Regions from separate parts of the Streptomyces sp. NPDC017676 genome, predicted to be linked through region 1. Evidence: riboswitches for the same ligand, from Rfam matches in the RefSeq annotation. Region 1 holds a riboswitch; each other region holds the start of a gene.
What was found. A riboswitch is a leader RNA that binds a small molecule or an ion and turns the genes downstream of it on or off. The one in region 1 is predicted to bind S-adenosylmethionine.

Region 1 (5,246 bases):
TCTCCTGGTTGGTGCCGGCGCCCACGCTGACCGTCTTGCCGGCGAGGTTCTCGTAGTCGCCGTCGAAGTTCCAGGCGTTCTTCCTCAGCACCTCGAAGGCCAGGTTGTCCTTGCGGTAGGAGGCGAACTCGTACTTCCGCTTGCGTTCCTCGGTGACGGTGACGTTGGAGAACGCCACGTCGACCTTGCCGCTGTCGACGCCGACGAAGAGGTTCTCCCAGGTGGAGTTCCTGATCTCGGGCTTCAGGCCGAGGACCGCGGCCACCAGGCGGCCGAGGTCGGGCTCGGAGCCGGTGAGGGTCTTCTGGTCGCTGCCCACGAAGTTCAGGGGCGCGGAGCCCGAGGGCAGAGCCCCGACGCCGATGACGAGCTTGCCGCTCCTGCGCACCGAGGCGGGCAGTTCGGCGCTGATGGACTTCACCTCGGAGACCTTCAGCGCGGTCTCCTTGGCGGCCCCGTTGGACAGCCGTCCCACGGTCACCGTGCCGGTGGTGTCGGTCTTGGTGACGGCCTCGCTGTCGCCCCCGCAGGCGGCGAGCCCGGTGGCGAGGGTGGCGACGGCGGTCGCCGTGGTGATGCCGCGGATCAGGGCGCGTCGGGAGATGTGCGTAGGCATGGCGTGGCTGTCCTTGTCTCGCTGATGAGAGCGGTGAGTGATGAAAGAGATGAACGATGGGGGGAGGTGAGCGGGGTGTCGTGGAGGGCGGGCGGCGGCTGCCGTCAGAGCACCTTGCCGAGGAACTCCCGGGTCCGTGGGTGCCGGGGCCGGTCCAGCACCTCACCGGGCGGGCCCTGTTCGACGATCCGGCCGCCGTCGATGAAGACGACCCGGTCGGCGACCTCGCGGGCGAAGCCGATCTCGTGGGTGACGATGACGAGCGTGGTGCCGCTGGTGGCCAGATCCTTGATGACGGCCAGCACCTCGCCGACGAGTTCGGGGTCGAGCGCCGAGGTCGGCTCGTCGAAGAGGATGATCCCGGGCCGCAGGGCGAGGGCGCGGGCGATGGCGACGCGTTGCTGCTGGCCGCCGGACAACTGCCGCGGGTAGGCGCCGGTCTTGTCGCCGAGGCCGACCCGGTCGAGGAGTTCGCGGGCGAGTTCCTGGGCCGCCGCCCTGGTCAGCCTGCCGGTGGCGGCGGGGGCCGCTGCGACGTTCTCCAGGACGGTCAGGTGCGGGAAGAGGTTGAAGTTCTGGAAGACGAAGCCGATCCGGCTGCGCTGGGCGAGGATGGCGCGCTCGCTGAGTTCCTTCAGCCGGTCGCCGTGCCGCTTCACCCCGATCAGCTCGCCGCCCACGCTGACGTGGCCGATCTCGGGCTTCTCCAGATGGTTGACGACCCTGAGCAGCGTGGACTTGCCGGAGCCGGACGGTCCGAGGATCACCGTGACCTCGCCGGGGCGGACGGTCAGGTCGATGCCGTCGAGGACGCGGTGGGAGCCGTACCACTTGTGGACGCCGTGCACTTCGAGCGCGGCGGGGGCGGCCTTCGGGAGGGTCTGCGCGGTGGTCATACGGCGGCCTCCCGGCTCAGCCGGGCCCGCAGGTCGGCGAGGCCGGCCCGGGCCTTCTGCAAGGGGGTCGGGGGCAGGGTGCGGGTGGCACCCCGGGCGTAGTACCGCTCGACGTAGAACTGGACGACGGACACGGCGCTGGTGAGGATCAGGTACCAGACGGTGGCGACCATCAGCAGCGGCACGACGTCACCGGGGTAGGTGCTGCCCATCGACTGCACCGCGCCGAACAGGTCGAGCAGCGACACGTAGAAGACCAGGGACGTGCTCTTGATGAGGCCGATGAGCTGGTTCACGTAGTTCGGGGTGATGGACCTGAGGGCCTGCGGGAAGACGATCCTGCGGAACTGGTAGCCCTTGGGCAGACCGAGCGCGGCGGCCGCCTCGTGCTGTCCCTGGTCGACGGAGAGGATGCCGCCGCGGACCACCTCCGCCGCGTACGCCGCCTCGTTGAGGCTGAGGCCGATGACGGCGATCGTCATGTCCGTGGCCAGCCGGGACTCGTCGAAGGTGACGAAGGCGGGTCCGAAGGGCACGCCGAGGCTCAACGTCCTGTACAGGGCGCTGAAGTTGTACAGGAAGATCAGTACGACGATGAGCGGTACGGAGCGGAACAGCCAGGTGTAGGTCCAGCTGACCGCGCGCAGCACCGGACTGCCGGAGAGCCGGGCGAGTGCCAGCAGGATGCCGCCGAGGAGCCCCAGGACGGCGCTGAGCGCGGCCACTTCGAGGGTGACGACGAGGCCGTCGAGGACGGTGGGGCGCAGGAACCAGTAGCGGAAGCGGTCCCACTGGTAGAAGGGGTTCGTGACCAGTCCGTGCAGGATCTGCGCGACGAGCACGAGCACGACGGCGGTGACGATCCACCGGCCGGGCCGGCGCAGCGGCTGGATCCGCTGTGCCGACTGGGGCTCTGACGGTGTGTCGGCGGTGGCCGGCGCCTCGGCTAGGGAGACGGCGGCGCCTGGGGGTTCACTCATGGCGGGCTCCGGCGGAGTCGGTCACCCCGGGGCCGCGCGGGAGCGGAGGTGGGCCACGACGGCACTGCGGCACGAGGTGGCGCACGGACAGGCGCGGAACCGGGGGCTGGGCGGATAACGGCACACCGGACGGACGGTGTGCGGCGGGAACGCGGGGCTGGGAGGGAGACGTCAGCCCTGACAGCGGGCAGAGCCCGGTGCGGTACACAGTGCGCTGTTCACGCGGAGCAGATCGACGGCGCGGTCGGCGACGAGGAGACCGGCGTACGACGGTACGCAGCCCTGGGGGCGGCTCACGGCCGTCCTGGGAGCTGCGTACATGGCGTCACCTGTCACTGTTCCGGCCCCGTGGGGCCTCGCGCTTACCGAAAACGTCGTCCGGTCCGGTCGTCACCTGGGGCACCCCACCGCGGTGCGAGGGTTGCCGGTCAGCGAGCCAGGGCTTGGCGCTGACGCTCATGACCGTTCTGAGCCGTAAGTAAGGCAGTTGCCCGTTCGAATGTCAACGGCCGTCCGCCCAGTGGACATCGGCTGCCCGCTCTCACCTGCGCGAAGCGTCCGGGGCGTCCGCGGCATGGCCTGCCCAGTCCAGGATCTGGACAGCGGCCCCGGCGGCCTCCAGGCCCTGACAGCGGCCGTGGTGGCGGCGGGCGATGCCTCGAAGGTCGAGGTGGCGGCCGAAGGCGGGGTGGGCGGCCAGGCGGCGGGCGTAGGCCCACAGGGCGCGGTGGTCGGCGATGCGGTGCACGGCGGAGGCGTCGAGGTGGCAGCGGTGGACGGTGTCGAGCTGCACGAGGGTGACCCACAACTCGATGTCGGCGGCGGTGAGCCGGTCGTCGGCCAGGTACTCCTCGCCGCTCAGCCGCCGCTCCAGCCGGCCCAGGGTGTCCAGCAGCGCGTCGAGCGCGGCGGCCCGTTCGGCCGGGTCGGCACCGGCGCGTCCGGCGCGCTGCGCGGCCTCCTCGATGCCCTCGGCGCACATCCGCTCGACGGCCTCGATCACGGACTCCAGGCCGGCAGGGTACAGGCGGGCGTCGCCGCCCGGCCGGAACCTGTCCAGGTCGCGCAGGATGTCGGGGGTGTGGGTGCTGACGATGCGTCCGGACCAGTCGTCGCTGAGCACGGGCGCGAGCGCCGGGCCGGTGTAGTGGTGGGCGCTCGCCTCGTAGAGCGGGCGGAGCGCCGCGTGGCCGCCGCCGGGACAGTCCGGGACGGCGGGCAGGAGGGTGACGGGACAGCGGGTGTCCAGGCCGAGCAGGCTGTGGCCGACGGCGAGGCGCAGCCCGTCGGGGCAGGCGGTCGACAGATGGAGCCGGTAGCGGTGGGGCACGGCGTAGTGGCCGCTGCGCGCGTCCCGGCCGATCCGGCCCCGGAAGACGGGCGGGGTACCGCGGGTGGACGGGACGGCGGCGAGCGGAGTGATGGACATGCGTCTCCCCGGGTGGTGGGTGTGCGGAGGGGTGCGCCGGCGCGGGCGTGACCGGTCGGTGGGTGCGAAAGGGGCGGCCCGGCTCAGCGGTGGCGGCTGATCGCGCTGCAGACGCGCTGCAGGTCGATGTGGCGACGGGAGGTGAGCAGGGGTGCGCGCAACGGCGTCCGGCCGGTGCCCGTTTCGCGGCGCGCCATGATTCCCTACCTGTTCACTAGGATTCCCTCCCTGGAGTGTCGATCGGGCTCCGTACGACGTCAAGGGGGCGTCCACGCCTGGGAATCGGAGGCGGCGACGGGTACTCCTCACCGAGAGGAACATGTGACATAGTACTGGCGTGGCGAAGCTACTGACCTGCGATGTCGTGGTCGTCGGGGCCGGGATGACGGGCGCGGCCTGTGCCCTGTACGCCGCGCGCGCCGGACTCGACGTACGGCTGGTGGACCGCGGCCCCGTGGCCGGCGGCACCACCGGGGCCGGCGAGGGCAACCTGCTCGTCTCCGACAAGGAGCCGGGCCCGGAGCTCGAACTCGCGCTGCTGTCAGCCCGGTTGTGGGCCGGGCTCGCGGAGGAGCTGGGCGCCGCGATCGAGTACGAACCCAAGGGCGGCCTCGTGGTCGCCTCGACGCCCGGCGCCCTGGCCGCGCTGCGGGACTTCGCCGCGGAGCAGCGGACCGCCGGCGTCACCGCCGTACCGGTCGGCGCCGAACGACTCGCAGAACTGGAACCGCACTTGGCGCCCGGCATGGCGGGCGCCGTGCACTACCCGCAGGACGCCCAGGTGATGCCCGCGCTGGCCGCCGCACATCTGGTCCGCGCCTCCGGCGCCGCCCTGCACACCGGCCGTACGGTGACCGGGGTGCTGCGCACCGCGCGGGGAGCGGTCCACGGCGTCCGCACCGACCGGGGCGACATCCACGCACCGGCGGTGGTGAACGCGGCCGGCACCTGGGGCGGGGACCTCGCCTCGCTCGCCGGCGTCCGGCTGCCGGTGCTCCCCCGGCGCGGCTTCGTGCTGGTCACCGAGCCGCTGCCGCGCAGGATCCGGCACAAGGTGTACGCCGCGGACTACGTGTCCGACGTCGCCAGCGACTCGGCCGCGCTGCGCAGCTCACCGGTCGTGGAGGGCACGGCCGCCGGTCCGGTGCTGATCGGCTCCACCCGGGAACGGGTCGGCTTCGACCGGTCGTTGTCGCTGACCGCGACGCGGGCGCTCGCCGCCGGGGCGATCGGTCTGTTCCCCTTCCTGGCGGGGGTCCGCGCGCTGCGCACGTACGCGGGCTTCCGGCCGTACCTGCCGGACCATCTGCCGGCGATCGGACCCG
Region 2 (5,246 bases), on a different contig from region 1:
GAGCATCGTCGACCTCGCCACCGGCGCGGCGGCGGCGCTGCCCGACCGGCCCGATCCGCAGGAGGCCTGGGACGTGACCGGTTTCCGGCTGAGTCCCGGCTCGGTGCTGCGGCTGCGCACCGGACGCAGCAAGGCGGATCTGCTCGACCGGGCCGACCCGGCCGCGACGCCCCGCACCCTGGAGACGAGTTCGCTGACGTACGAGGCCTCCTACGGCGTCGCCGGCTCGGTACTGCTGGGCGTCGAGCCGATGTCGCCGGGCGACGACAAGTACCGGGGCCAGCCCCTGTTCACCCTCACGGCCGACGGCTCGGACACGGTCCTGACCAAGGTCATGGACCCGGCCGCCCACCAGCTCGTCCAGGCCCCGGACGGCTCCGTCCTGGTGGCGGGCGCCGCGGCGTACGTCGACCAGGGCGACCTCGACTGGGGCGTGTACCGGGTCGCCGAGGGCGCCGACGGCTCGGTCACCCGTACCCGTCTGACCGCCGTACAGCCGATGCCCGCGCAGGTCCACGGACTCTCCCTCGGCAGCGGCATCCTCACCACGGCCGACAACAGCACGCTCTACCAGCCGCACACGATCCTCGGCGCCTACCGCAGCACCTGGCTCACCACGAGCGGCACCCCGAGCCCCGCACGGACCACCGTGGACGGCCTGGTCAGCGGCTGGGACGGGTTCTGTGACGAGACCACGCCCCGCTGCATCCGGATGTTCGCCGACGGCACCGGCCGGCACGGCCGCCGCGACGCCACCGAGTCCGGACTGACCATGCTCCGCACCAACGGCGCCGCCGACTGGGGCCCGACCCTCGACACCGGCGACGACTCCCCGGAGCTCACGGACCTCTCCGGGCGGTACGCCCTCGTCGAGGGCGCCTCCTCCGGCAAGCAGTACATCGGTGAGTTCGCCACCGCCGGGGCCGGCAAGGTCCTGCTCAAGCGCGACCGGGTCGCCGCGGCCGTGTGGGGGAACACCCTGTGGAGCGGCGCGGCGAGCGGCGGGAAGGTCACGGCCACCCGGCTCCCCGCGGGGACCGCCGTCGAGTCCTTCACCACCCGCAACGGCTGCACCCCGTCCGACCTCCAGGCCGTGGGCCGCTTCGTCTACTGGGTCTGCCGGGACAGCTGGGGCGACCCGCACGGCGCGGGCCTGTACGACCGGACGACCAAGCGCACCTCCACGGCCCCGGACGGCCGGGTCCTGCTCGGGGACGGATACCTGGTCGAGCGGGTTCCCGGCACCCAGTCGGACAGCGGGCTGAGGCTGCTCGACCTGCACAACGGGCTGCCGTCCGGCGGCAGTCACACCGACCTGCCGAGCCGTGAGCTGGCCGACTGGACCGACCTCGGCCAGGAGAACACCGGGGCCGGGACCAGTTGGACCGTGGACCGCTTCGGCGGCGGCGTCGCCTACGCCGACCGGGACCAGCGCGTGCACGTCGTACCGGCCGGCGTCCCGGCGTCCCCGCTCACGTCCGTCGACGCCACGGTCACCGCGGGCTCCGCGAACTGGTCCGGCACCTGGTGGCTGTCCAAGCCCGCCGCCGACTGGAAGGTGACCGTCCGCCGGAAGGCGTCCGGCGCCACCGTCCGTACGCTCTCCGGCGGCACGGCCCGGGGCCTGCTGACGGCCGCCTGGGACGGCAGGGACACCGCGGGCCGCCTGGTCACCAACGGCGCCTACACCTGGAGCCTCACCGCCCGGCCCGCCGACGGCCAGGGCGCCGCGCTCACTCTCTCCGGAGACGTCAAGGTGACAGCGGGAACGGCGGCACCGCGCGACTACGCCGGCAACGACGGGGTCGGTGACGTCCTCACCCTCAGCTCCTCCGGCACCCTCACCGTCCGGCGCGGCACCGGCACGGGAACCCTGGGCGGCACGGTCTCCGGCTCCGGCTGGCCGGCCACCGCCCGGTTCGTGCCGTTCGGCGACCTGAACGGCGACCACTGCAACGACGTGCTGGTCCGCACCGGCGGCGCCCTGCGGGCCTACCGCCCGGCCTGTGGCAAGGCCCCGACGCCCACCACGCCGTACACCTCGCTCGGCACCTCCGGCTGGAACGCGTACGACGTCCTGACCTCTCCCGGCGACGTCAACGGCGACGGCCGGCCCGACCTGATCGGCCGCCAGTCCTCGACCGGAGACGTCTACCTCTTCAAGGGCGCGGCGAACGGCAAGCTGTCCGCCCGCACGAAGATCGCCTCCCACTGGACCGGCTACAAGAAGATCGTCGGCGCCGGTGACCTCAACGGCGACGGCCGCGGCGACCTCCTCGTCCAGGACAAGTCCAACGAGCTGTGGCGGTACGACGCCAACACCACGAGCACGGGCGGCCTCAAGGCCCGCGTCAAGGTGTTCGCGGACTGGGGCGCCTCCTACAACGCGGTCGTCGGCACGGGCGACTTCACCGGCGACGGCCGCGCGGACCTCGTGGCCCGTGACACCGCGGGCACCGTCTGGCGCTACAACGGCAACGGCAAGGGCTCGTTCGGGGGCCGCGTGAAGATCGCCACGGGGTGGAAGGGGTACAAGGCCGTCATGTGACGGCGCATGTCACGGCGCACGTGACGGCAGATGTGACGCGGATGTGACGGCAGCGACGGGCCGTCTGGAGCGATGGGTCGTCCGAAGCGACGGGCCGTCCGGAGCGGGCGGCCGGCCACGGATCCGAACGGCGGGTTCGTGGCCGGTCCTTCACGAGGAGGCGGGGAGGCGCAGGCGGGGAGGTGCCCTCGCCTTCCGGAAGCTGGACTTCCCGCCGGCCCCTGTGTCAGGATCCGCCTCGGTCACGAAGCCGATCGCGCCCCTGGACGAGCGTCGGCTGGCAACCTCGCTCACCGCGCAAGGTGCCCTCCAGGGAAGACCGGGCCCCCACGGTCCCGTGGGGGTAAGCGCGGATCTCCCTGCCCGGCGGGTAAGGGGGTCCCTCTCGAACGGAGACCCCCATGACCGCAGGCATCCCGATCACGCGAACGCCCCAGTGGGGTCTCTACCAGCAGGCCGTCGTGGACGTGGAGTTGCCCGGAGGACCGGTCCGCGTCACCCCTGCACCGTCCGGAGTGGCGGCCGGCCGGTTCCCCGTTCCGCACGGGGAGACCCTCCACGTGATCACGGCCCACAACCCCCGGGGCACCCGCGCCTCGGCACAGCACAACCACCGCGCGCATCGGGAACTGCTCGGCCTGCTGCGCCGGCGGGGGCTCGTGTGGTGGCCCGCTGTCGGCGGTGACCCGGAAGGCCGGCACACCGAGGAGAGCGCGGCGGTCGTCGGCCTGAGTGACGACGAAGCGCGCGCGCTGGGCCGGGAGTTCGGGCAGGACGCGGTGTTCGCCTGGTCGGCGTCGGCATGGCGGCTGCTCACCTGCTTCGGCGCCGAGGAGGCGCTGACCCTCGGGTGGAGGCTCGCAGAACGGTCTTCGGGGGCTGCGCCCCGGGGAGTTCTCCACAGGGTCTGACGATTTTCGGCCACCGGTTGTACCGTCTCCCCGAGTTGATGTTCGTACCGTCGCCTGTTCGCAGGTGGGCGGGCCGTGCGGGGGAGGCGGTCGCGGTGACCGGAACCGATGTGGAAGTGACGGACGCGGCGGACCGGGGCGCGCGCCGCCTGCCCCGGGTGCGCGGGTTCGCCGCATGGCCGCCGCAGGGTTCGCCGAAGCAGGAGGGCAAGGCGCTGCGGGCGGGCGTGCCGCGCTCCGCCCACCGCACACTGGACCTGGACGCCGCCCGTCCCGACGCGGTGAGCGCGGTGGCGGAGTCCAACGCCGGCCGGATCGCCGAACTGACCCCGCTGCGCGTGGGCCGGATGGCGGCCACCCCCTTCGCCTTCCTGCGCGGCTCCGCCGGACTCATGGCGTACGACCTCGCGCGCACCCCCACCACCAGGATCGGCACCCAGATCTGCGGTGACGCGCACGCGGCCAACTTCGGGCTGTACGGCGACGCCCGCGGCGACCTCGTCATCGACCTGAACGACTTCGACGAGACCGTGCACGGACCCTGGGAGTGGGACCTCAAGCGGCTCGCGGCCTCACTGGTGCTCGCCGGCCGCGAGGCGGGCGCCGACGAGGACACCTGCCGTGCCGCGGCCCAGGACGCGGCCGGCGCCTACCGCCGCACCATGCGGCTGCTCGCCAAGCTGCCCGTGCTCGACGCCTGGAACGCCATCGCGGACGAGGAACTGGTCTCCCACACCGACGCCCACGATCTGCTCGGCACGCTCCAGCGGGTCTCGGAGAAGGCCCGGGCCAACACCAGCGGCCGGTTCGCCGCGAAGTCGACCGAGTCGGTGCCGGACGGCGGACGCCGGTTCGTGCCCGCGCCGCCGGTGCTGCGCCGCATCCCGGACGCGGAGGCCGCCGCGGTAGCCGCCTCCCTGGAGTCGTACGTCGACACCCTCGGTGAGGACCGCCACCCGCTGCTCGCCCGGCACGCCGTGCACGACGTCGCCTTCCGGGTGGTCGGCACCGGCAGCGTCGGCACCCGGTCCTACGTCGTCCTGCTCCTCGACCACCGTGGCGAGCCCCTGGTCCTCCAGGTGAAGGAGGCCCGTCCCTCCGCGCTCGTCCCGCACCTGGTCACGGCCGGCTTCGAGACGCCCGCTGTGCCCCACGAGGGGCGCCGCGTGGTCCTCGGGCAGAAGCGGATGCAGGTCGTCAGCGACACCCTGCTGGGCTGGACCACTGTCGAGGGGCGCCCGTACCAGGTGCGGCAGTTCCGCAACCGCAAGGGCAGCGTCGACCCGGCCGCCCTCGCCGCCGACCAGATCGACGACTACGGCCGTATGACCGGCGCCCTGCTGGCCCGCGCCCACTCCCACAGCGCCGACCCCCGGCTGATCGCCGGCTACTGCGGCAAGAACGAGGAGCTGGACGAGGCGATCGCCGACTTCGCCGTCGTCTACGCCGACCGCACGGAAGCGGACCACGCCGAGCTGGTCGCGGGGATCAGGGCGGGGCGGATCGAGGCGGAGCCGGGCGTCTAGAGCACGGTCCCGGGGGCTCTCGTGGGCGGGTTCCCGGGCGGGGGCGGGACGGGGCGGGACGGCTCCCCGGGGTTCCCGGGGTGGTGTGCGGGGAGCGCGGGAACCGCACCCGGGCCGGGCCGGGGCAACGGCTACGCTGGGCGGGTGACAACCCCGGAAGCCGGCCAGTCCCAGGCCCCCCGCCCCGAGGAACGGCTCGAACAGGCCGTACGGGCCGCCGAGCAGGCGTTGATCGAGTACGAGATCGCCGTGGAGACCTTC
Region 3 (5,246 bases), on a different contig from region 1:
GCAGTCCGTGAACGCGTCCGCCCACCGCCGGGTGAGGAACGCCGCCCGGTCCGCGCCCAGGATGCCGCCGAGCAGCTCGGCCGCGATGTCGTCGGGAAGGAGCCGGAAGTAGTCCGGCGGCGCCCACGGGGTGTGCGAGAAGTGGCCGATGCGCAGGTCGGGCCGGAGCTGCCGGAGCATCCGCGGGGCCAGGGCCAGGTGGTAGTCCTGGATCAGCACGGCCGCGCCCTCGGCCGCCTCCTCGGCCAGCGCCTCGGCGAACGCCCGGTTGTAGGCCTCGTACGACGCCCACTGCCGCCGGAAGCCGGCGTCGAAGACCGGCTCCAGCGGCGTCTGGTACAGCATGTGGTGGACGAACCAGAGCACCGAGTTGGCGATGCCGTTGTACGCCTCGGCGTGCACGGTCGCGTCGATGTCGAGCATCCGCACCCGCTGCCCGCCGGTCTCCTCGGCCGGCAGCAGCCCGCCGTCCGCGCGCCGGACGGCCGCCCGGTCGCCGTCGCCGAGCGCCGCGCACACCCACACCGAGTCCGCGTCGGATCCGATGGCGGACAGTCCCGAGACCAGCCCGCCGCCGCCCCGTCGGGCCTGCAGCGAGCCGTCCTCGCCCACCTGGTAGGAGACCGGGCCGCGGTTCGACGCGACCAGCACCTGAGCCTTTTGCGCAGCATCGAGCGTGGAAGCCATACGCCTCAACCTAGCCCGGCCCCCAACCGCTCAAACGTACGGCCCGCCCGGCGGGCCGACCGTATACGGCCCGTTCACGCCACCTTCCGTTCGGCGTACTCCGCGATCTCCACCATGGGCGGCCGCTCCTCGGTGTCCACCGAGTAGGTGCGCGGCTCGAACCCTTCCTCGCCCCGCTCGAACTGGGTCAGCGCGGGCCGGATCAGATGGCCGCGGGCCAGCCGGAGCTGGGCGGTGCGGTAGATCGCGGCGGCCATCCGGCCCAGCGCCTGCCCGTCCTGGTGCCGGTGCCTGCGCACGCCCACGTCGACCTGGGCCAGCGCGTCCAGGCCCACCAGGTGCAGCGCGTCCACCAGCATGCCCAGCTCCACGCCGTAGCCGACCGGGAACGGCAGCTGCTGCAGCAGCGTGCGGCGCGCCGCGTACTCGCCGCCCAGCGGCTGCACGAACCCGGCGAGCTGCGGCCAGTGCATGTTCAGCAGCGGGCGGGCCATGAGTTCGGTGACCCGGCCGCCCTGCCCGGCACTGCCGCCGAGCGGGCGGTCGTACATCGCCTTGACCAGGTCGATGTCCGGGTCGGTGAGCAGCGGGCCGACGATCCCGGAGACGAAGTCGGAGGAGAACTCCCTGAGGTCCGCGTCGATGAAGCAGACGATGTCCCCGCCGGTCACCAGCAGCGACCGCCACAGCACCTCGCCCTTGCCGGGGACGGCCGGGATGCGCGGCAGGATGGCGTCGCGGTGGACGACCCGGGCGCCGGCGCGCGCGGCGATCTCGGAGGTGCGGTCGGTGGAGCCCGAGTCGACGACCACGATCTCGTCGACGAGCGGCACCTGTTCCACGAGGTCGTGCCGGATGACCGCGACGATGTCGCCGACGGTCTCCTCCTCGTTGAGCGCGGGCAGGACGACGCTGATGGTCTGGCCCGTGCGCTGCTTGGCGGCGAGGATCTGGTGCAGCGGTCGGTCGGCCACGGACCAGGACCGGGTGGTCAGCCAGCGCTCGACTTCTTCCAGCACAGTCTGTGGCTCCTCACTCGTGTCTCGCGGTTCGGACGACTATCTCAACTGTCCCGGCCGTCGGTTACAGTCTTGAACAACGCCGATGACCATCGCATGTCGGGGGTCGGGTGCGTTCCACAACCGCATACCGCTCATCCAGAGGGGCAGAGGGACACGGCCCGGTGAAGCCCCGGCAACCCCCCTGACCGGACTCGTTCGCGCGAGGCTCACGGCCAGGGAAGGTGCCAATTCCGTCTCACGGCGAGATGCGTCGTGGGGAAGATGAGGAGAAAGGGCCTCGCCTCCATGGCTGTGCAGACAGTTGCCACCACCAGCGAATCCACCGTCGACCTCGGCCCGGCCGCGGCCCTGAGCTGTCGCGAGTGCGGCCACCGGGTGCCGCTCGGCCCGGTCTTCGCCTGCGAGGAGTGCTTCGGCCCGCTGGAGATCGCCTACGACTTCTCCGGCTACGACACCGAGGAACTGCGCCGCCGCATCGAGGCGGGTCCCGCGAACATCTGGCGCTACGCGCCCCTGCTGCCGGTCCCGGCGGACGTCGCCGGCAAGCCGAACATCAATCCCGGCTGGACCAAGCTCGTCAAGGCCGACAACCTGGCCCGCGAGCTGGGCGTGACCGGCGGTCTGTACGTGAAGGACGACTCCGGCAACCCGACCCACTCCTTCAAGGACCGGGTCGTGGCCCAGGCCCTGGAGGCCGCCCGCGCCTTCGGCTTCACCACGCTGTCCTGCTCCTCCACCGGCAACCTGGCCGGTGCCGTCGGCGCCGCCGCCGCCCGCGCCGGCTTCCGCTCCTGCGTGTTCATCCCGCACGACCTGGAGCAGGGCAAGATCGTCATGGCCGCGGTCTACGGCGGTGAACTCGTCGGCATCGAGGGCAACTACGACGACGTGAACCGCTTCTGCTCCGAGCTGATCGGCGACCCGGCCGGCGAGGGCTGGGGCTTCGTCAACGTCAACCTGCGGCCGTACTACGCGGAGGGCTCCAAGACCCTGGCGTACGAGATCTGCGAGCAGCTCGGCTGGCGGCTGCCGGACCAGATCGTGGTCCCCATCGCCTCCGGCTCCCAGCTCACGAAGATCGACAAGGGGCTCCAGGAGCTGATCAAGCTCGGTCTGGTCGAGGACAGGCCGTACAAGATCTTCGGCGCGCAGGCCGAGGGCTGCTCCCCGGTCTCCACCGCCTTCAAGGCCGGCCACGACGTCGTACGGCCCCAGAAGCCGAACACCATCGCCAAGTCCCTGGCCATCGGCAACCCGGCCGACGGGCCGTACGTCCTGGACATCGCGCGCCGCACCGGCGGTGCCGTGGAGGACGTGACGGACGAGCAGGTCGTGGACGCGATCAAGCTGCTCGCGCGGACCGAGGGCATCTTCGCGGAGACCGCCGGCGGCGTGACCGTCGGCGTCACCCGCAAGCTGCTGGAGGCGGGCGTGCTGGACCCGGCGAAGACCACGGTCGTCCTCAACACCGGCGACGGCCTGAAGACCCTGGACGCGGTGGCCGGGACCGGCCTCACCGCCACCATCCGCCCGACCCTGGACTCCTTCCGAGAGGCCGGCCTGGCATGACAGGCGTCCCGCGGGGAGGCCGGACGCGGCCCGCGCGCCGGCCGGGGCCGGTCGCGCCCACGCGGCGGCACCCGCACCCGCCCCACGGCCCCGCGCCCTTTCGGCGCCGCCCCGCCGTATCCGTGAACCCGACCGGAGGTCCCACCGCATGAGCGTGACCGTTCGCATCCCCACCATCCTGCGCACCTACACCGGCGGGCAGGCCGAGGTCGCCGCCGAGGGCACGACGCTCGGCGAGGTCATCGCCGACCTGGAGAAGAACCACACGGGCATCGCCGCGCGCGTGCTGGACGACCAGGGCAAGCTGCGCCGGTTCGTCAACGTGTACGTCAACGACGACGACGTCCGTTTCGAGCAGGGCCTGGACACCGCGACCCCCGACGGGGCCGGCGTCTCGATCATCCCGGCGGTCGCCGGCGGCTGAGCCGCGGACCGGCGCGCTCATTACCTTCGGTAACCGCGGTTACCGGCTGTTCGTCCGATTGCCCCCTCCGTGAGAGAAACGGAGGGGGCAATTCTGTGTGATTGAGCGCGGTAGAGTTGGGGAACACAGCCCCGGCCTCCGGGTCGGGGGCCCTGGATTTCATGCCGCCCGCCCGACAAGAAGTAGCCAAAGTGTGCGGGTTGTCTGCGGCTTTTGTGGCTTTTGTGGAGCCCGACTTGCCCTGAATTCGTATGAATTCTCACCAGATTCCGGACCGTTCGCGTCCAGAATTCTCGTCCGATTGACCTGTTGCAGACGGCAGTTGGACAGATACATTCAGCCGCGGTCGACGCGTTCCGGCGCACGCCCCCGACCAGTTGGGGGGTGAGGTCTGACCCGGGTCCGCGAAGTGTGGATCTGTGCAAGGGCCAGTAATAGGGGAGTTAGGCATGGCTCAGGGCACCGTCAAGTGGTTCAACGCGGAGAAGGGGTACGGCTTCATCGCGGTCGACGGTGGTGCGGACGTCTTCGTCCACTACAGCGCGATTCAGATGGACGGCTACCGCACCCTGGAAGAGGGCCAGCGGGTCGAGTTCGAGATCTCGCAGGGCCAGAAGGGTCCGCAGGCCGACATGGTTCGCGTCACCGCCTGAACGTTTCTTGTCCGAAGGGCCCGCACCTCGCAGAGGGTGCGGGCCCTTCGCCGTGCCCCGGTTCCGCTGTTCGCGTGCGGCTGACGAGGGCCTCCCACCCGCCCAGGCGCTTGCACTCGACCATGCCGAGTGCTAATCATTGGCGTTAGCACTCTGAAGGTGAGAGTGACAGCGAAGGACCGGGTCGGTGAGGCCCGCGGGTCATGTGGTGCAAGGGACCACGGGGCCGGCGAGCCGTCCGTCGCGGGCGCGGGCGCGGTCCGAAGGAATCACCCCCAGTCCTGGAGGGACCACTTCACATGGCCAAGATCATCGCGTTCGACGAGGAGGCGCGGCGCGGCCTTGAGCGCGGTATGAACCAGCTCGCCGACGCCGTCAAGGTCACCCTCGGCCCCAAGGGCCGCAACGTCGTCCTTGAGAAGAAGTGGGGCGCCCCCACGATCACCAACGATGGTGTGTCCATCGCCAAGGAGATCGAGCTGGAGGACCCGTACGAGAAGATCGGCGCCGAGCTGGTCAAGGAAGTCGCCAAGAAGACGGACGACGTCGCCGGTGACGGTACGACCACCGCGACCGTGCTCGCCCAGGCCCTGGTCAAGGAGGGCCTGCGCAACGTCGCCGCCGGTGCCAACCCGATGGCTCTGAAGCGCGGTATCGAGAAGGCCGTCGAGGCCGTCTCCGCCGCCCTGCTGGAGCAGGCGAAGGACGTCGAGACCAAGGAGCAGATCGCCTCCACCGCGTCCATCTCCGCCGCCGACACCCAGATCGGCGAGCTGATCGCCGAGGCGATGGACAAGGTCGGCAAGGAAGGCGTCATCACCGTCGAGGAGTCCAACACCTTCGGTCTTGAGCTTGAGCTCACCGAGGGCATGCGCTTCGACAAGGGCTACA

Region 2: linked by a shared signal. The riboswitch ahead of ACH4LD_RS21120 (DUF3293 domain-containing protein) and the one ahead of ACH4LD_RS10650 (amino acid ABC transporter permease) in region 1 are both predicted to bind S-adenosylmethionine.
Region 3: linked by a shared signal. The riboswitch ahead of thrC (threonine synthase) and the one ahead of ACH4LD_RS10650 (amino acid ABC transporter permease) in region 1 are both predicted to bind S-adenosylmethionine.

What each region holds. Positions count from the first base shown of each region.
Region 1 is NZ_JBIRJA010000004.1:117,002-122,247, reverse strand. It holds gene ACH4LD_RS10660 (ABC transporter substrate-binding protein) at 1-616, opposite strand, end outside; gene ACH4LD_RS10655 (amino acid ABC transporter ATP-binding protein) at 721-1,512, opposite strand; gene ACH4LD_RS10650 (amino acid ABC transporter permease) at 1,509-2,492, opposite strand; SAM riboswitch class IV at 2,846-2,956, opposite strand; gene ACH4LD_RS10645 (glutathione S-transferase C-terminal domain-containing protein) at 3,034-3,921, opposite strand; gene ACH4LD_RS10640 (putative leader peptide) at 4,005-4,118, opposite strand; gene ACH4LD_RS10635 (NAD(P)/FAD-dependent oxidoreductase) at 4,259-5,246, shown strand, end outside.
Region 2 is NZ_JBIRJA010000009.1:152,650-157,895, reverse strand. It holds gene ACH4LD_RS21125 (FG-GAP-like repeat-containing protein) at 1-2,548, shown strand, start outside; SAM riboswitch class IV at 2,789-2,904, shown strand; gene ACH4LD_RS21120 (DUF3293 domain-containing protein) at 2,950-3,459, shown strand; gene ACH4LD_RS21115 (DUF2252 domain-containing protein) at 3,498-4,985, shown strand; gene ACH4LD_RS21110 (hypothetical protein) at 5,130-5,246, shown strand, end outside.
Region 3 is NZ_JBIRJA010000003.1:375,651-380,896, reverse strand. It holds gene ACH4LD_RS09325 (trehalose-6-phosphate synthase) at 1-687, opposite strand, end outside; gene ACH4LD_RS09320 (glucosyl-3-phosphoglycerate synthase) at 762-1,706, opposite strand; SAM riboswitch class I at 1,838-1,977, shown strand; gene thrC (threonine synthase) at 1,995-3,278, shown strand; gene ACH4LD_RS09310 (MoaD/ThiS family protein) at 3,427-3,702, shown strand; gene ACH4LD_RS09305 (cold-shock protein) at 4,152-4,355, shown strand; gene groL (chaperonin GroEL) at 4,655-5,246, shown strand, end outside.